DNA from 3 places in the Peribacillus sp. NPDC060253 genome. Region 3 is predicted to be linked to each of the others. Evidence: riboswitches for the same ligand, from Rfam matches in the RefSeq annotation. Region 3 holds a riboswitch; each other region holds the start of a gene.
What was found. Region 3 has a riboswitch for glycine ahead of gcvT (glycine cleavage system aminomethyltransferase GcvT). Riboswitches for the same ligand answer to the same signal wherever they lie in the genome.

Region 1 (5,747 bases), on a different contig from region 3:
TTCTACAGTATGTTTCATTTTTATTTGGGGAGTTACTGTCATCAGTCATTTAAAATACCGCAAAACAAGGCCAGATCTAGCGAAAATGAACAAATTTAAATTACCACTTTATCCAATTTCTAATTATTTGATCCTTGCTTTCCTAGTGTTCGTACTTGTTGTGCTTGCCCTTTCGGAGGATACTCGTGTTGCCTTGTTCGTAACTCCTATTTGGTTTATTATGCTGATTGCGATTTATAAGATGCGGAAAACGGAGGTAGATCATTCGAATCAGAGGAAGGCAGCGGGAAATTAAGTGGCAATCTGCCCGCATTAATAAGCAACCATTAAGATATCTGAATGATCATATTTTGATGAGAAAAAGATTATTTTAGAATAGTTTTGTTAGCGCTTTCAAAAATGCTTGACATAATTAGCCACAACTACTATTCTAAATTTACCAAATTGAATAAGCGGATGACAGTTGTGGGAGAGTGCAATGCGACACAAGCCACCGAAGGAGCAAGTTCCAAAAAGACCCTTGGAACAAATCTCTCAGGTAGATGGAACCACAACTGGACGCACCTCTGGAGAGCGCGTATAAACATGTACGCCACCAAAGGGGAAAGGTTCTATTAAAAATGGAGCTAAACTCTCAGGTAAAAGGACAGAGAAGGGTAGAGAACGCTACGTTACCCTTTTCTGTCCTTTTTTGCGTGCAAAAAAGGTAGTAAAGCATACTGTTTTTAACAGTCTTCATAGAAAAGTAGCTGTAGCGGGAAAGAGGTTTTAGGTCTCGAATCATACTAAAACTCAGAATAAGTAAAAAATGTCTAGGAGGAAAATAAAAATGAGTTTAAAACAAAATGATTTAACTATTTTTGAAGCGATTGAGAAGGAAGGACAACGTCAACATCAAACCCTGGAATTAATTGCATCAGAAAACTTCGTTAGCCCAGATGTATTAGAGGCAATGGGAAGCGTGATGACAAATAAATATGCAGAAGGTTATCCAGGAAAGCGCTATTATGGTGGATGTGAATTTGTCGATGTGGCAGAACAAGCAGCTATTGAACGCTTAACAAAGCTTTTTGGTGCCAAATATGCAAATGTTCAGCCTCACTCAGGTGCACAAGCCAATTTCGCAGTTTTTTTCGCACTGCTTCAGCCTGGTGATAAAGTGATGGGAATGAACCTTTCACATGGTGGCCACTTAACACATGGAAGTCCAGTCAGCGTTTCAGGAAAATGGTTTGAAGTGGTGTCCTACGGAGTTAAAGAAGATACTCAATTAATTGATTATGATGAGTTGGAAGCAATGGCAAAGAAAGAAAAACCTAAATTGATTATTGCAGGGACAAGTGCTTATCCAAGAACGATTAATTTTGCACGATTTAAAGAAATTGCCGATCAAGTTGGTGCAAAACTTATGGTGGATATGGCTCATATAGCAGGGCTGGTAGCAACTGGTCTTCACCCATCTCCAATCCCATATGCAGATGTTGTGACAAGTACTACTCATAAAACATTGAGAGGACCGCGCGGGGGTATCGTTTTAACAAACGATGAAGAAATTATCAAAGCGATTAATAAATCAGTGTTCCCAGGAATTCAAGGCGGCCCACTCATGCACATCATTGCAGCAAAAGCGGTTGCTTTCAACGAGGCTTTACAACCAAGCTTTAAGGAATATACGAAACAAGTCATTGAAAATGCTGCAACACTTGGCGAAACATTAAAAAATGAAGGTGCAGCCCTTGTTTCTGGTGGAACAGATAATCATATTGTCCTTTTAGATTTGCGTCCGTGGAATTTAACAGGAAAAGAAGCAGAGAAATTATTAGAAGAAGCGGGCATTACCGTTAATAAAAATACGATTCCATATGATCCAGAAAAGCCATTTGTTACGAGCGGTATCCGAATGGGAACAGCAGCTTTAACGACTCGAGGCATGAAGAAAGAAGAAATGGTGAAAATTGGTGAAGTGATTGCAACTGTTCTAAAGAGTAAAGGAAATAAAGAGGTTCTTGAGAAAGCAAAAGAAATAACAAAAGGGATTTGTGATGTTTATCCGTTATTTCAACAGCCAATTACTGTGTAAGAAAAGGGGTAGCTCAATGGAATTATTCCTTTGCTGAAACCTGCATCGGCCATGGCAGCTGGGACAATCGTTGAGTTAAAAGGCGGATCGCCACAGCAAACCGTGAATTCGACAGCCATTGCGATGAAGTCACTTTTAGGATTGGTTTGTGATCCAGTCGCAGGACTTGTTGAAGTTCCTTGCATCAAGGGGAATTCGATTGGAGCCTCGATTGCATTTTCAGCGGCCGACATGTCTCTAGCTGGGATTGAAAGCCGCATACCTAGTGATGAGTTAATTGAAGCCATGTATAAGGTAGGAAATGATATGCCAAGGACCCTTCGAGAAACGTCAATTGGAGGCCTGGCGATGAAAGAAACCGGTAAACGGAGAAAGAACATTTATTTTACAAAAAATCATAATCGGGGGTAGATCATGGGTACTGAAACAGCATTAAAGCAAACACCGCTTTTTGAAGTATATAAAAAGTACGGGGCAAAAGTTATTGATTTTGGTGGCTGGGCTCTGCCAGTTCAATTTACCAGCATTTTAGAAGAGCATGAAGCTGTTCGAACAGAAGCAGGACTTTTTGATGTTTCTCATATGGGAGAAGTACTTGTGGAAGGGAAAGATGCCGAGAGTTATATTAACTACCTTGTTACAAACGATGTAACAAAGCTTAGCATCAATCAAGCACAGTATACCGCAATGTGCTATCCAGACGGCGGAACGGTCGATGATTTATTAGTTTATAAATTAGGGAATGAAAAATATTTACTTGTTATTAATGCCGCAAACATTGAGAAAGATTACGAATGGATGAAGCAGCATGTAAAAGGAGAGATGGCGCTCCAAAATATTTCGGAAGACATCGCCCAGCTTGCGATCCAAGGTCCAAAGGCAGAAAGCATTTTGCAAAAGTTAACGGAAATAGATTTATCAGAAATTGGCTCTTTTAAATTCGCCCAACATGTCAGCATATCCGGGATTACCGACATACTTGTATCCCGTACAGGTTACACAGGAGAAAATGGATATGAACTTTATTTAGCAGCAGACAAAGCGGTAGTACTCTGGGAGAAGTTATTAGAAGCAGGAACCACGAATGGATTACAACCATGTGGACTTGGTGCACGGGACACGCTTCGGCTTGAAGCACGTCTTGCACTCTATGGCCAAGAACTAAGTAACAATATCAGCCCGCTTGAAGCAGGAATCGGCTTTGTCGTAAAGACGAACAAAGAAAGTGACTTTATCGGAAAATCTGCACTTACAGCACAAAAAAAAGCTGGATTAAAACGAAAATTAGTGGGGATTGAAGTAACAGGCCGGGGGATTCCGCGTCATGGTTACAAGGTAATTTCTAAAGGTGGAGAGGAAATAGGTATTGTTACATCCGGAACACAATCACCATCTTTGAAGAAAAGCTTAGGTCTTGCTTTGATATCAGCAGACCAAGCTGAAGTGGGGGCGCCGATAAAAGTGGAAATCCGTAATAAAATGATTGAAGCCGTTATTGTTAATGCACCATTCTACAAAAGATAAGTGGAAATAATATTTTAATAGAGTTATCGTGTAGTTTTCTTAGTTGATGTCCGTTACCTTGCATGCAGCCCGAAATCGACAACCTGCTATGAGTAAATTACCTAAAATATATTCAGAATTATGTGAATAGTAAAAAAACGAAAAGGGGAAAATACAATGACAAAAGTAATATCAAGTTTACGATATAGCAAAGAACATGAATGGGTGCAACAATTAGAAGGAAATCGTGTACGTATTGGAATCTCTGATTATGCACAAAAGGCACTAGGTGATATCGTCTTTGTTGAAAATCCAGCGATTGATGATGAAGTAACTGTCAATGAATCGATGGGAACGATCGAGTCAGTTAAAGCAGTTTCCGAACTTTACTCACCTGTTTCAGGTACGGTAGTTACTGTAAACGAAGAGTTAGAAGGCGCTCCAGAGACGATTAACGAGCATCCATTTGAAGCAGGGTGGTTAGTCGAAGTAGAAATGTCCAATCCAGAAGAGTTAGATTCACTTCTAAACGAAGATGAATATCAAGCATTTACTAATGAAGGAGAGGAATAATATGACAGCCACTTATAGATACCTTCCTGATACGAAACAGGACCAAGAGGAAATGCTTAAATTTTTAAATATTTCTTCTATAGATGAGTTATTTGAAGATATTCCAGCTGAAATTAGCCTGCAGGATGAGCTAAACATTCCAGAGGCGGTTCCTGAACCGCTTCTTTTAAAAAAAATGAATCAGCTTGCTACAAAAAACAAAAATGCGAATCATTACCCAACTTTCCTAGGTGCGGGTACATATGATCACTATATTCCAAGTGTAGTAAATCATATGATTTCACGTTCCGAATTTTACACAGCTTATACACCCTACCAGCCGGAAATCAGTCAAGGTGAATTACAAGCGATTTTTGAATTTCAAACGATGGTTTGTGAGTTGACAGGAATGGATGTGGCTAACTCTTCCATGTACGATGGTTTTACATCGCTTGCAGAAGCTGCATCACTTGCCGTTGCATCTACAAGACGTTCAAAAGTGCTTGTATCCAAAGCGGTACATCCTGAATCCCGTGCTATTTTACATACAGTAGCTGGAGGTCCGGGGTACACAGTTGAGGAAGTAATTCTTGCTGATGAGGTTACAGATTTAGGGAAGCTGCAAGAACAAATTGATAAGGATACTGCTGCCGTAATTGTTCAATATCCAAATTTCTTCGGTTCGATAGAGGATTTAAAAGCAATTAAGAAAATGGCGGAAGAAAAAGGTGCCCTTTTAATCGTAAGCGCCAATCCTCTTGCACTAGCACTCTTACAAGCTCCTGGGAAGCTTGGGGCAGATATTGTGATCGGTGATATGCAGCCGTTAGGAATCCCGATGTCCTTTGGCGGTCCACACTGCGGCTATTTTGCGGTAAGTAAGAAACTCATGCGCAAAATCCCAGGACGTATTGTAGGGCAAACAGCAGATGAAAAAGGACAACGTGGATTTGTGTTAACACTGCAAGCGCGTGAACAGCATATTCGCCGTGATAAAGCCTCATCCAATATTTGTTCCAATCAGGCATTAAATGCTCTTGCCTCCTCTATTTGTATGACATCACTTGGAAAGCAAGGGATTCGTCAAATGGCACAGCTAAACATTGAGAAAGCTGATTACATGGCGAAAACTTTAGAACAGAGGGGCTTTACCATAATCAATGAAGCACCATTCTTCAATGAGTTTGTTGTCGGGCTTCCTCGTCCGGTAAAGGAAGTCAATACAAAACTTCTTAAGGCGGGTATTATCGGTGGATTTGATTTAGAAAGTGATTACGGCTTTGGAAATCAAATGCTGCTAGCTGTGACTGAGCAGCGAACAAAAGAAGAAATTGACCAATTTGTTGATGCTTTGGAGGCGATTGTAAATGGTTGAATATAATGAGTTAATTTTTGAAATAAGTCGTCCAGGACGTGTAGGTTCAAGTATTCCGGATAGTGACGTTGACTATGTTGATATAAATGACAAATTTCCAAAGCATTTAATTCGTGACGAACCGGCGGAGCTCCCAGAAGTATCAGAGTTGCAGCTTGTCCGCCATTACACAGCGCTTTCTAATAAAAACCATGGGATAGATAATGGATTCTATCCACTGGGTTCTTGTACGATGAA
Region 2 (5,747 bases), on a different contig from region 3:
GACAAGGAGTGAGTGGGATGGGGTGGATTGAATCGATCCAAAAGGCCCTTGACTATATCGAGGAGCACTTATTGGATGACCTGACAATCGAGAATATTTCCTGGGAAGCGAATGCCTCCGCTTTTCACTTTCAACGGACGTTCACCATCTTAACGGATATATCCGTTGGTGAATATATCCGGCGCCGAAGATTGACCTTGGCGGCGCAGGAGATATCAAGCACAAATGGCAAGGTTATTGATTTAGCCTACAAGTATGGCTACGACACTCCCGAGGCCTTCTCAAAAGCTTTTCGAAGGCAGCATGGAGTATCTCCAAGTGAAGCCCGGAAGTATATGGGGAAGCTGAAATTCTATGAACGCCTGGTGATACAGGTGATTTTGAAAGGGGAAAAACCGATGAAATACAATATCCTTGAAAGAGATTCTTTTCAATTGATTGGGATCAAGCAAGAGTTTTCTTTGGTTAATGAAGGAAATTTGGTTGGGATTCCGAAGTTGTGGGAGAAAGTGAATGCGGATGGAACGAGCGACAAATTAGAGCAGCTGAACAATGGCCAAATAGTTGGATTGCTCGGTGTGTGTGTCGATAAGAGGGCAGAGGAAAAAAATGAAACGATGGATTATTGGATAGCTGCAGAGTATGCCGGGAAAGTACCCGAAGAGTTTTCAACCCTTACGATACCGGCTTCCAAGTGGGTTGCATTTGAAGTTCACGGACCTATGCCTGATGCCATTCAAAAAGCGTGGAAGCAAATTTTTTCCGAATGGTTTCCTACAAGTGGTTATGAACATGCCGGAATTCCTGAACTGGAAGTATACACGAATGATGACGCTTCAAACCCTGATTATTACTCAGAAATTTGGATTCCTATTAAAAATAGATAAGTTTAAATGCATTTCGCTTGTAGGGTGGGTTATTCTGTTTCCCTACAAGCTTTTTGCGGTTTGATTGTACATAATCGTTTTCCCTTTTACCTTGATGAATGCATTATTCTAGAATGGCAGGCATGATTGGTTCGTCAAGGGAGAGTCACAATCCATCTTCAAAAATATAAGAGAGCACCTTCATGGCTTGATTCACGGATTCGACCGTGACACTCGCCTTTTCTGATAATTCCTTTAAGGCATGGTGATGGGATTCGGGGCGGATCAAAATAAGCGGTTTACCGAGTGAAACGGCAGTGCTTGCGTCCATGGCGGTATTCCATTGTTTATATTTCTCGCCAAACAGAGCAACGACCAGGTCAGCTTTTTTCATCAAAAGACCTGTCCGCAAATTATTAATTTGGGAAGCGGCCGTATCCTTTTGAATCGGGTTCGGTTGTTCACCAAGAATATCTTCACCGATATGATCGGATCGTTCATGGTTCTCCATCGGACCGACAAATTCTAACGGTAGCTTCAAGGCAGCGGCCTTATCTCTCAACTCACTTCTCCAATTTGAATGGATTTCCCCAGCAAGATAAACGGTTAATTTCATGGTTTTCCTCCTCTGAATTTAAATTGCTTTCATTGTATCATGTTTTGAGAAAATGGATGAATTTCATAAATAAGGATAATAGTATGCATAAGAGAGTAAAAGTGACGGCTGGAGGAATGACAATGGCTTTATCGAATAAAAAATTTCTTATTATATTTCTGATATTGAGCAGTTTGATTGTGGGCTGCTCCAGTATCGATAGACAAACAAAAAAAGCAGAGAAGGCCGCAGAATTGGCATTTCGAAACGATGAAAAACAGCCCAATATTGAGGCAGGGCTTATTCAGGTATATATGCCAAAGGGTTTTAAAGTAGTGGAAGAACATGATAATAATTTGATTTTACAAAAAGGTGATAAGATTTATATATTATTTGTCAATCCTAATGAAAAGGAAGACAGCTCCGTCTTATTTTTGGCGATAAAGGAACAAGATGATCAATATGTGGTGCTGCATTCATTTCAAAATGATGATAAGTTCGGTTTTATCTCGATTAAAGAGTCACCGAATGAAAAGTATGAGCTAGCAGTGGGGATCGGTGGAGTCAAGTTGACAACGGAAACGGATAAGGACCATTTAAAAACCGATGCGAAACAAATGATGGAAGTCGTTTCATCTGTGCCGCAAAAATAAGTAAAAGTGCTGTCGTTCAACCAATCCGTATTAATGGTTGATTTCTAGAGAGTCTGGTATGATGGGATTATAAAACCTAAGATATCATTTAGAGCAGGAGGAATATTCAAATGGAAAATTTACAAACTGTGGAGCAATATGATGCATTAAAAAATGAAGGCAAACATATTTTTCTTTTTTCAGCAACATGGTGTGGAGATTGCCGTGTAATCGAACCGATCATGCCCGAGATTGAAACGAAATTTCCGGATTTTACATTCATTTATGTAGATCGAGATGAATTCATCGATGTGTGTGCAGCTAATGATGTATTCGGTATACCAAGTTTCATTGCTTATGATAATGGCAAAGAGCTAGGCAGATTCGTGAGCAAGGATCGCAAAACACAAGAACAAATTGAGGAATTCATTCAATCACTATAATCAATTTCCCCTTCTCGCTGGGGATTTTTCAATGAAGAGGAGGGTCAAACATGAAAATGGACAGCACGAAGCTGAAAAATATCTTGAAGGATCGTTTAAAAGATGATAACCGATCATTCAAATTCGATAGCAAGCAAGATACGTTACGGGTGGAAAATGTGAAAACCGGGAAGGGGATCACCATCGAGTTGCCTCCTGTACTTGCTAACTATGAAAACGTGCAGGAAAAAGCCATCGATGAGGTTGCCTATTACGTGGAAGAGGCCTTGAATGTAATGGGCGGAGAACACAGCATGGTAGGCAAGGAGAAATCCATTTTCCCTGTCATCCGTTCGACTTCCTTTCCAATGGAATCAGAAGAAGGAAATCCTTTTTTATTCGATGAGCATACGGCTGAAACCCGGATACTTTACGCACTCGATTTGGGGAAGACCTACCGTTTGATTGATGAAAAGATGATTCAACGGGAAAATTGGCAGGGTGAAAGGATCCGTGAAATTGCCCTTTTCAATGCCCGGTCCCTTTCCACTGAAATGAAGTCGGATATCGTTGCCGGTAATAAATTTTACTTTTTAAACACCAATGATGGATATGATGCTAGCCGAATTCTTAACGACTCCTGGCTTCGGGACATGAAGGACAAGATGGAGGGGACCATGGCGGTGGCCATTCCGCATCAGGATGTCATCATCATTGCCGATGTGAAGAACGATACGGGATATGATATTCTGGCACAAATGGCCATGAGCTTCTTTGCGAGCGGTCATGTACCGATAACGGCTCTATCATTCCTTTACGAAGAAAATGAGTTGGAGCCCATCTTCATTATGGGTAAAAACAAAAAGCGTGAACAATGAATCATTGAAAAACATAGGACCGTGTCAGCATGGAAAAGTTCCAGCTTGGCAGTGGTCCTTTATTTATGGAGTACTATGTGCAAGTTTAGTAGAGTTAGAAGTTTTCAGGTCCATATGTTCAATGAAAAGGAAGCGTGAGTGACAAAGCAGCAAGGAATTTTTTTTTTACAGCCGTAAGTAATCATAATTCCGAGAGGGATATCTCCGGAATGTTCTGTTTAATGGTGTTGAAATTTATTTTAGTATGGGTGATAATATAGTTAGATTATTTTGAAAATAGAGATTATTGCTGATGGTGAATAGGGACTGGTATGAGTTTCAGTCTGAATTGGTTCACGATTTTAAAAAACTGAATATTTAAATTATATAGCGGATGAATGTTGTGGGAGAGTGCAAAATATAATGCCACCGAAGGAGCAAGTTCCAAAAATCACCCTTGGATCAAATCTCTCAGGTAAATGGAACCGCAACTGGACGCAACTCTGGAGAGCGCGTATGAAACATGATGCCACCAAAGGGGAAATCTCCAGAAAATAAAATGGAGTTAAACTCTCAGGTAAAAAGGACAGAGAAGGGGAGCAGTAAGTTTACGCAACCCTTTTCTGTCCTTTTTTGGCGTGCAAAAAAGAATGGGGCCAGCTTTATTTGGCTTCTGACAGGCAGGCGTGCAGCGAAACGAAGCCTTCCATTTCGAAAGGCCTTCCTGATCAAAAACTTATATTGAAATAAAGGGGGAAAATATTTTGAAAAATCAATTAATGAACATGCTTGAAGCCCGTAAAGAGGAAATGGTTCAAATCCGCCGTCATTTACATGAGAATCCCGAGCTTTCCTTCAAAGAAGAGAAAACAGCACAATATATCATTGATTTTTATAAGGGTAAAGATGTGGACATTCAAACGAATGCAGGAAATGGATTAGGGGTCATCGTAACGATCGAAGGCGGGAAACCAGGGAAAACGATAGGTCTACGAGCCGATTTCGATGCATTGCCGATTACAGAAGAAACGGAGGTTCCGTTCCGATCAACAAATGAAGGTGTCATGCACGCCTGCGGACACGATGGCCATACCGCTTATTTATTGGTCCTGGCAGACTGCCTAGTAGAGTTAAAAGATTCCCTTTCCGGTACCATTAAAATCATTCATCAACATGCAGAAGAAACACCCCCTGGAGGTGCAAAAAGTATTATGGAATCAGGGGTTCTGGATGAACTGGATGCTGTTTTTGGCATTCATTTATTCCCGACATATCCAGCTGGGGAAATTGGATATCGCAGCGGCTTTTCGATGGCTGGAAGGACCTACTTCAAATTGGAAATAAAAGGCATGGGCGGCCATGGTTCATCCCCGCATATGGCCAATGACGCAATTGTAGCAGGTGCCCATTTCGTCACAGCCGTGCAAACCGTTATCAGCCGCCGCTTGAACCCTTTTGATATGGGCGTGGTTACGATCGGTTCTTTTGATGGAAAAGGTAGTTTTAATGTCATTAAAGATTGTATAGAAATAGAAGGGGATGTCCGTTACATGACAGCAGAGACACAAAAGCTGATAGATAAGGAAGTCCACCGGATCGTTAAAGGGATAGAAACGGAATTTGGTGTTCAGTGTGAACTTTCGTATGTGCCTGATTATCCACCGTTATATAATGACCCTGAACTGACTGGATTCGTGAAAAATAGCCTTGAAAGTATGAACGACAAAGATATTAAGAAGGTCATGGAATTTCCGATGTTCTCAGGTTCGGAAGATTTTTCGTATTATGCAGAAAAGATTCCTGGCTGCTTCTTTTACATCGGCTGTAAACCAAAAGGGGTGGAAAGGGCTTATTTCAATCACCATCCTAAATTCGATATAGATGAAGATGCCCTATTGATCGCTGCCAAATCAGTCGCACAAGTTGTATGCAGCTTTGGTGAATCGGAATAGTCAAAATGGCCCTTTCTTAGCAAAAAAAACGCTGGAACCCACAAAACACCGTTCGGTTTAAACGAACGGTGTTTTATAAGTTTCAGCAGTTATATGAATGCCACCGGCGATTTCGTATAGGGTGATGGCATGTGTTACGGACGTCTCTAATAGTTGCATGGAAACTTAATCTCTTTGTAAACGCGATTTAACAGCGGTGTTTTATTTAAATAGTAGACTAGGGACTAAAGTTATTTCGCGGCGGATAGGTTTAAACTCTTTTCAGAAGGGGTTTAGTAGGGTAGGAGTTAGGCGAAAAACGTAGAGTTGGTAAAGAATCGGAAAAAAATGTACATACAAATCCCAATTTAGCTTAAATTTTCTCGATATTTTAAAAATAACTGGTAGAATTAGTTACATAACTACAGATGTAGAAAGAGTGAT
Region 3 (5,747 bases):
TTAATAGCTTTTTTTGCATAATGTGCTTTTTGAATATTTTGCACGGCCATTTCTTTGACTCCCTTTTTCCCAAGCGCGGTCATTGCAACAGAAGCTGCCAAGGCATTCAAAGCTTGGTTGGAACAAATATTGGACGTGGCCTTATCACGGCGAATATGCTGTTCACGTGCTTGGAGCGTCAGCACAAATCCCCTTTTTCCATCTTCATCCACCGTTTGACCGACGAGACGGCCCGGCACTTTGCGAACAAGTTTATTCGTGACTGCAAAATATCCACAATGGGGGCCACCAAAAGCAGCTGGAATGCCGAATGGCTGGGCATCTCCTGTTACGATATCTGCGCCGAGTGTACCTGGTGATGTCAAGGCTCCCAGTGCAAGCGGGTTACTGGAAACGATAAACATGGACTTAACGCCATGAATGATTTCTTCCATTTCGTTCAATGGTTCGATGCGTCCAAAAAAGTTAGGATATTGCACAATCACTCCCGCAACGTCCTCATTGGCCAATTCCCTTAAAGCAGCCATATCCGTCACACCGTCTTTATAAGGAATTTCGATCACTTCAACGCGTTGGCCTTTTGCATAGGTCTTCACGACTTCCCTCGATTCAGGGTGTACTGCTCCTGAAATGAGAATCTTTTTACGGCGTGTATGGCCTGAAGCTAGCATGGCTGCTTCAGCTAGCGCCGTTCCTCCGTCATACATGGAGGAATTGGCTACATCCATTCCCGTCAATTCACAGATCATCGTTTGATATTCAAAGATGGCCTGCAGCTCCCCCTGTGAAATTTCAGGCTGATAGGGTGTATAAGCCGTATAAAATTCAGAACGTGAAAGAACATGATCGACGATGACTGGTGCATAATGGTCATACACACCCGCGCCAAGGAATGATGCATAGTTTTTAAGATCCGCATTCTTGGCAGCAAGCTTCGATAATTCTTTCATTAGTGCAGGCTCTGATTTAGCTTGTTTGATGTCATATTCTCTTTGAAAGCGAACACTTTCAGGGATATCATTGAAAAGGTCTTCAACAGTAGGTACCCCTATCACTTCTAACATTTCTTTTTTATCTTGCTCTGTCATGGGTAAATAACGATGTTTCATCTAATGACCATTCCCCTCTATTTACGTGGTTTTTTATAAAAAGGTGTTTGTATGATAACGGCTTTCAATCGTTTGGAACGGATTTCCACTTCGACTTCGGCATCCAGTACCGAAAATTCCTTATCGATAAGTACCAATCCAACATTTTTCTTCAATGTTGGAGATTGGGTACCAGTGGTGACCTCGCCAATGACTTTGTCTCCGCTGTAAACCTTATAACCATGACGAGGAATGCCACGGTCAATCATTTCAATTCCTACAAGCTTGCGAGAAGTCCCGTTCTCCTTTTGCTCAGCAAGAACTGCTTTTCCGAAAAAGTCAGCTTCCTTATCCACTTTAACCGCAAAGCCAATCCCGGCCTCTATTGGGGTGATGTCCGCTGAAAGCTCCTGCCCATAAAGCGGCAGTTTTGCTTCAAAACGCAGGGTATCACGGGCACCTAAACCTATCGGTTGTATCCCCTCTTCCTTGCCAGCATCAAGAATTGCCTTCCAAAGGGCCGGGCCATTTTCACTGCGGCTATATATTTCAAAACCATCTTCACCCGTATATCCAGTACGGGATACCATCGTGGAGATACCATTTATCATGACATTTTCCTTGAACTTGAAAAATCCAATTTCACTTAAGGCAGTATTTTCTGATAGTTTTTGCAATATCTTTTCTGCAGATGGTCCTTGAAGTGCTAGCTGTGTATAGTCACTCGATACATTCGTAATTTGGACATCTTCCGAAAGATTAGCTTGCAGCCAATTGAAATCTTTTTCTGTATTCGCTGCATTGACTACTAGCAGGTAATCATCCTCAGCCCTTTTATAAACGATGAGATCGTCTACCGTGCCTCCGTTTTCATAACACATAGCCGTATATTGGGCACCACCCTGTTGCAGCTTTGATACATCATTGGTCATCATCTTCTGTAAAAAAGAAAGGCTTCCAGGACCCTTAACATCCACTTCCCCCATATGGGAAACATCGAATAAACCCGCTTTAGTACGTACGGCTTCATGTTCATCCTTGATACCCGAAAATTGGACAGGAAGTTCCCAGCCGCCAAAATCAATCGTTTTCCCTCCGCATTCACGATAAACCTCAAATAGTGGTGTTCTTTTTAAATTGGTCAAAAAATGACCCCCCTCGGATTTTTTAAAATTTAAATCGGCTTCAAAAAGCTTCTTGTCATACCCATCAGAAATCCTGAGTCATGATGTAAAAAAAGCACAAAAAAGGACAGAGAAAGCCCGTTTGAGCTTTTTCTCTGTCCTGAAACCTGAAAGTTTACCTATATAATAGGTTTTCCCCTTTGGTGGCCATCCCAATACGGGCGGCGCTCTCCAGAGTTGCGTCCAATAAGAGTTCTTTTGCCTGAGAGATTCACTGCTAAGTTTGCTCCTTCGGCGCTACATCCGTAGTCTCTCCCCTTATCTTCACCCGCATATAAATGTCTACCAATGAAAGCAAGTGAATCACTCCCAACCATTAGTAAAGCATCGGAAGCATTTAAAGACCCCACACTCCAAAAACTTTCCGGAACCAATTGAATGATCTCCTTCAGTTATCATGGATAAAGCAGGAGCCTATAGCTCATACTAAGAGCACGCGAACTGCAAAATCGAGATAAAACGATTCATTTTTAGCGTTTGTAAATTAGAATTTTCTAAATATACTTATATCCTACCCTAAGAAACTTATCTCTGCAATATCTTTTGAAGATAAATATTTTTCTTACTTTACATATGTAATGTTCGGATTTTGACCTTATATTAAGGAATTTATGATTTAAGAGGGAGTTATTTCTATGAAAATCAATATATCCTTCAATTCTGAATGGAATGACGAGTTTCTACAAAAGATTGAGAATGATGGTCCATGGGGAAATTGGGAGCTGTATAAGCTGGCTGTTCAAATGGAGGAAAATCTCATCATCCCAGATTTTGAAGGTTTACAGGCGCCCAAGCACCTTCCGCAGTTAACCCCGCTTCCCCACCAATTGGAAGCAGCAAAACAAGTAGTGGAAAAGATGAATGGCAAAGCCATATTAGCCGATGAGGTAGGGCTCGGAAAAACAATCGAGGCTGGCTTGATCCTAAAAGAGTATATGATTAGAGGCCTTGTAAAAAAAGTATTGATCCTTGTACCGGCCTCCCTTGTGACACAATGGGCTTTTGAATTGAATACCAAGTTTCATATTCCAGCAGTCGTTCAGCGAAAAAGTTATGTTTGGGACTCCTGCGATGTGGTCATTTCATCCATAGATACAGCGAAACGCGCTCCACATCGTGATATTATTTTCAATCAGGAATATGACTTCATCATTATTGACGAAGCTCACAAACTTAAAAATAATAAGACGAAGAATTATGAGTTCGTCCAAAATCTGAAAAAGAAATTTTGTTTGCTCCTGACAGCAACTCCGATTCAAAATAAAGTAGAAGAAATTTTTCATCTTGTTTCGTTATTGAAACCAGGACACTTGGGAAATGCCTCACTCTTTTCAGAAAAATATAAAGGGAAAGGAAGGAACATAATTGAAGATGAACACCTAAAGGAACTGGTCAACACTGTTATGATTCGAAATCGGCGGGCCGATACTGGTATTGAATGGACAAAAAGGCATGTGGAAACGATCACCATTGAATTTTCCCCAACTGAACAGGCCTTGTACGACGCCGTTTCCCAATTCAAGCCGATTTCGGATGGATCAAAAGGTAGCGCCTTTTCGGCTCTCACCCTCCAAAGGGAAGCATGCAGCAGCAGAGAGGCGGTTTTTTATACATTAAAGAATATGAAAGCTAAATACGAACAACCTTCGCCTGACTTTTTGGCAAAGCTTGATGATTTATTTACTAAAGTGAATGAAACGGTTCAGAATTCCAAGGCTGAAAAAGCCTTGGAACTGATCAAGAAAATTGATGACAAAGTGATTATCTTTACCGAATACCGGGCCACTCAGCTATATCTGCAATGGTATCTACAACAAAATGGAATTTCCTCAGTCCCTTTCCGAGGCGGTTTTAAGCGTGGAAAGAAAGACTGGATGCGAGAATTATTCCAAAAGAATATACAGGTACTAATTGCAACAGAAGCTGGCGGGGAAGGAATAAATCTTCAGTTTTGTCATCACTTGATTAATTTTGACCTGCCATGGAACCCCATGAGACTTGAGCAAAGAATTGGGCGGATTCATCGGCTTGGTCAGGAAGAAGATGTGATGATTTATAACTTTGCCACGAAAAATACAGTGGAAGAACATATTATGAAGTTACTTTACGAAAAAATTAATTTATTTGAAAAAGTAATTGGTGAATTGGATGATATCCTAACCAAACTGGATATTAGCAACATTGAAGAATATTTAATTGATGTGGTCGGTGAATCCAAGACAGAGGGCGAAATGAAAATCAAGATGGATAATTTTTCGTCGTTAATTCAATTCGCTCAATCGATGAAAGAAGGTGAGGTCCATGCAGCAACAGGAAATTCATGATTTTTTACTAACATACTTTAATGCCAATGATTGTGAAATACTAGAAAATACACCAGCCCACCTAACAGTCCAATTGACGATCGAAATGGATAAAGAATTAATGAACCGTCCCTTTTATTGGCACTATCTAGAAAAAACAGGTGGCATTCCGAATCCAGCCAAGATTACTTTCATTACCAATCCAGAACAAGCTCCACCAGATTTGAAGGGAGAAATGATTCATTTTGGATCTCCTCGCCTACATCAGATCATTCAATCAACAAAAAAGCTTGCAGGGTATACTCGGCTTTTTGAGAATACAACTCAATCAAAAGGTGGGAATAATCCATTGTACCCCTGGCTAACCATGAATGTGAAGATATCTTATCAATGCGATCGTAAAAAAGATACCTTTATGTCGATCGGATTGAATTTAATCTCAGGCGAGATCATGGAAGGTTTTCACCATCGGGTTTTACCGGTTAAGGTCACCCCAAAAATACCGGATTACTCCTATACACTTTCACCGCTAATCATGCCAAAGAGTGGATTGGCAAGACTGGATACATACATCAGAAGAAGTTTCGAAGGGGATGACCATTCTTGGGCGGAAGAAGCCATATTGCGCTGGCAGAATGACTTGAATTTATTGGAGCATTTTTACAAAGATATGGATGAAAAAAGTGACAGCTATTATACCGAAAAAGAGGCATTAAAAGCGCAATATGAACCGAACATTAGAATCTCCATCATTAACGGAGGATTATTTTACCTTTCAGATAGAGCGTTGGGATAGGTAAACGTTGCATAATAAAAAAAACAGATGTCCTAGGATCAGGACATCTGTTTTATTTTTTGATATTATTCCTTACGAACATCGACAAAGCGAAAGGGACAATGCCAAACCAATGGGATATACCATGATTTTTATCCTCTTTTCTATGTCGGCGCTTTTCTTTACGTTCTTTTTTAGTCAGATTGAAATATTCAACAAGCTGTTGAGTCAGATATTTAATATAAGCATTTGTAGACATATAACATCACCCTATGCAAAGTATGCCCGGTATACGCCACTTTTATCCCTCATGTGTTTCATAAACACATCCCTCACCCTTCAGGCTCTTTTAATATGAGTAAACTAAGACTGTTGGCCTAGAACATCACACAGCCTG

Region 1: it holds a riboswitch for glycine, as region 3 does, so the genes downstream of both, glyA (serine hydroxymethyltransferase) here and gcvT (glycine cleavage system aminomethyltransferase GcvT) in region 3, are expected to answer to the same signal.
Region 2: it holds a riboswitch for glycine, as region 3 does, so the genes downstream of both, ACFWE9_RS02725 (M20 family metallopeptidase) here and gcvT (glycine cleavage system aminomethyltransferase GcvT) in region 3, are expected to answer to the same signal.

Annotation. Positions count from the first base shown of each region.
Region 1 covers NZ_JBHXAS010000115.1:6,238-11,984, reverse strand. The annotation lists gene ACFWE9_RS21700 (amino acid permease) at 1-295, shown strand, start outside; glycine riboswitch at 557-660, shown strand; gene glyA (serine hydroxymethyltransferase) at 830-2,080, shown strand; partial or broken gene ACFWE9_RS21690 (L-serine ammonia-lyase, iron-sulfur-dependent, subunit alpha) at 2,123-2,491, shown strand; gene gcvT (glycine cleavage system aminomethyltransferase GcvT) at 2,495-3,604, shown strand; gene gcvH (glycine cleavage system protein GcvH) at 3,761-4,156, shown strand; gene gcvPA (aminomethyl-transferring glycine dehydrogenase subunit GcvPA) at 4,158-5,510, shown strand; gene gcvPB (aminomethyl-transferring glycine dehydrogenase subunit GcvPB) at 5,503-5,747, shown strand, end outside.
Region 2 covers NZ_JBHXAS010000005.1:57,350-63,096, forward strand. The annotation lists gene ACFWE9_RS02700 (AraC family transcriptional regulator) at 18-887, shown strand; gene ACFWE9_RS02705 (YtoQ family protein) at 1,033-1,482, opposite strand; gene ACFWE9_RS02710 (hypothetical protein) at 1,566-2,114, shown strand; gene ACFWE9_RS02715 (thioredoxin family protein) at 2,225-2,536, shown strand; gene ACFWE9_RS02720 (DUF1444 domain-containing protein) at 2,587-3,393, shown strand; glycine riboswitch at 3,767-3,870, shown strand; gene ACFWE9_RS02725 (M20 family metallopeptidase) at 4,137-5,324, shown strand.
Region 3 covers NZ_JBHXAS010000002.1:110,648-116,394, forward strand. The annotation lists gene gcvPA (aminomethyl-transferring glycine dehydrogenase subunit GcvPA) at 1-1,109, opposite strand, end outside; gene gcvT (glycine cleavage system aminomethyltransferase GcvT) at 1,127-2,233, opposite strand; glycine riboswitch at 2,366-2,449, opposite strand; glycine riboswitch at 2,453-2,540, opposite strand; gene ACFWE9_RS01295 (DEAD/DEAH box helicase) at 2,908-4,596, shown strand; gene ACFWE9_RS01300 (YqhG family protein) at 4,574-5,371, shown strand; gene ACFWE9_RS01305 (YqzE family protein) at 5,424-5,609, opposite strand; gene comGG (competence type IV pilus minor pilin ComGG) at 5,736-5,747, opposite strand, start outside.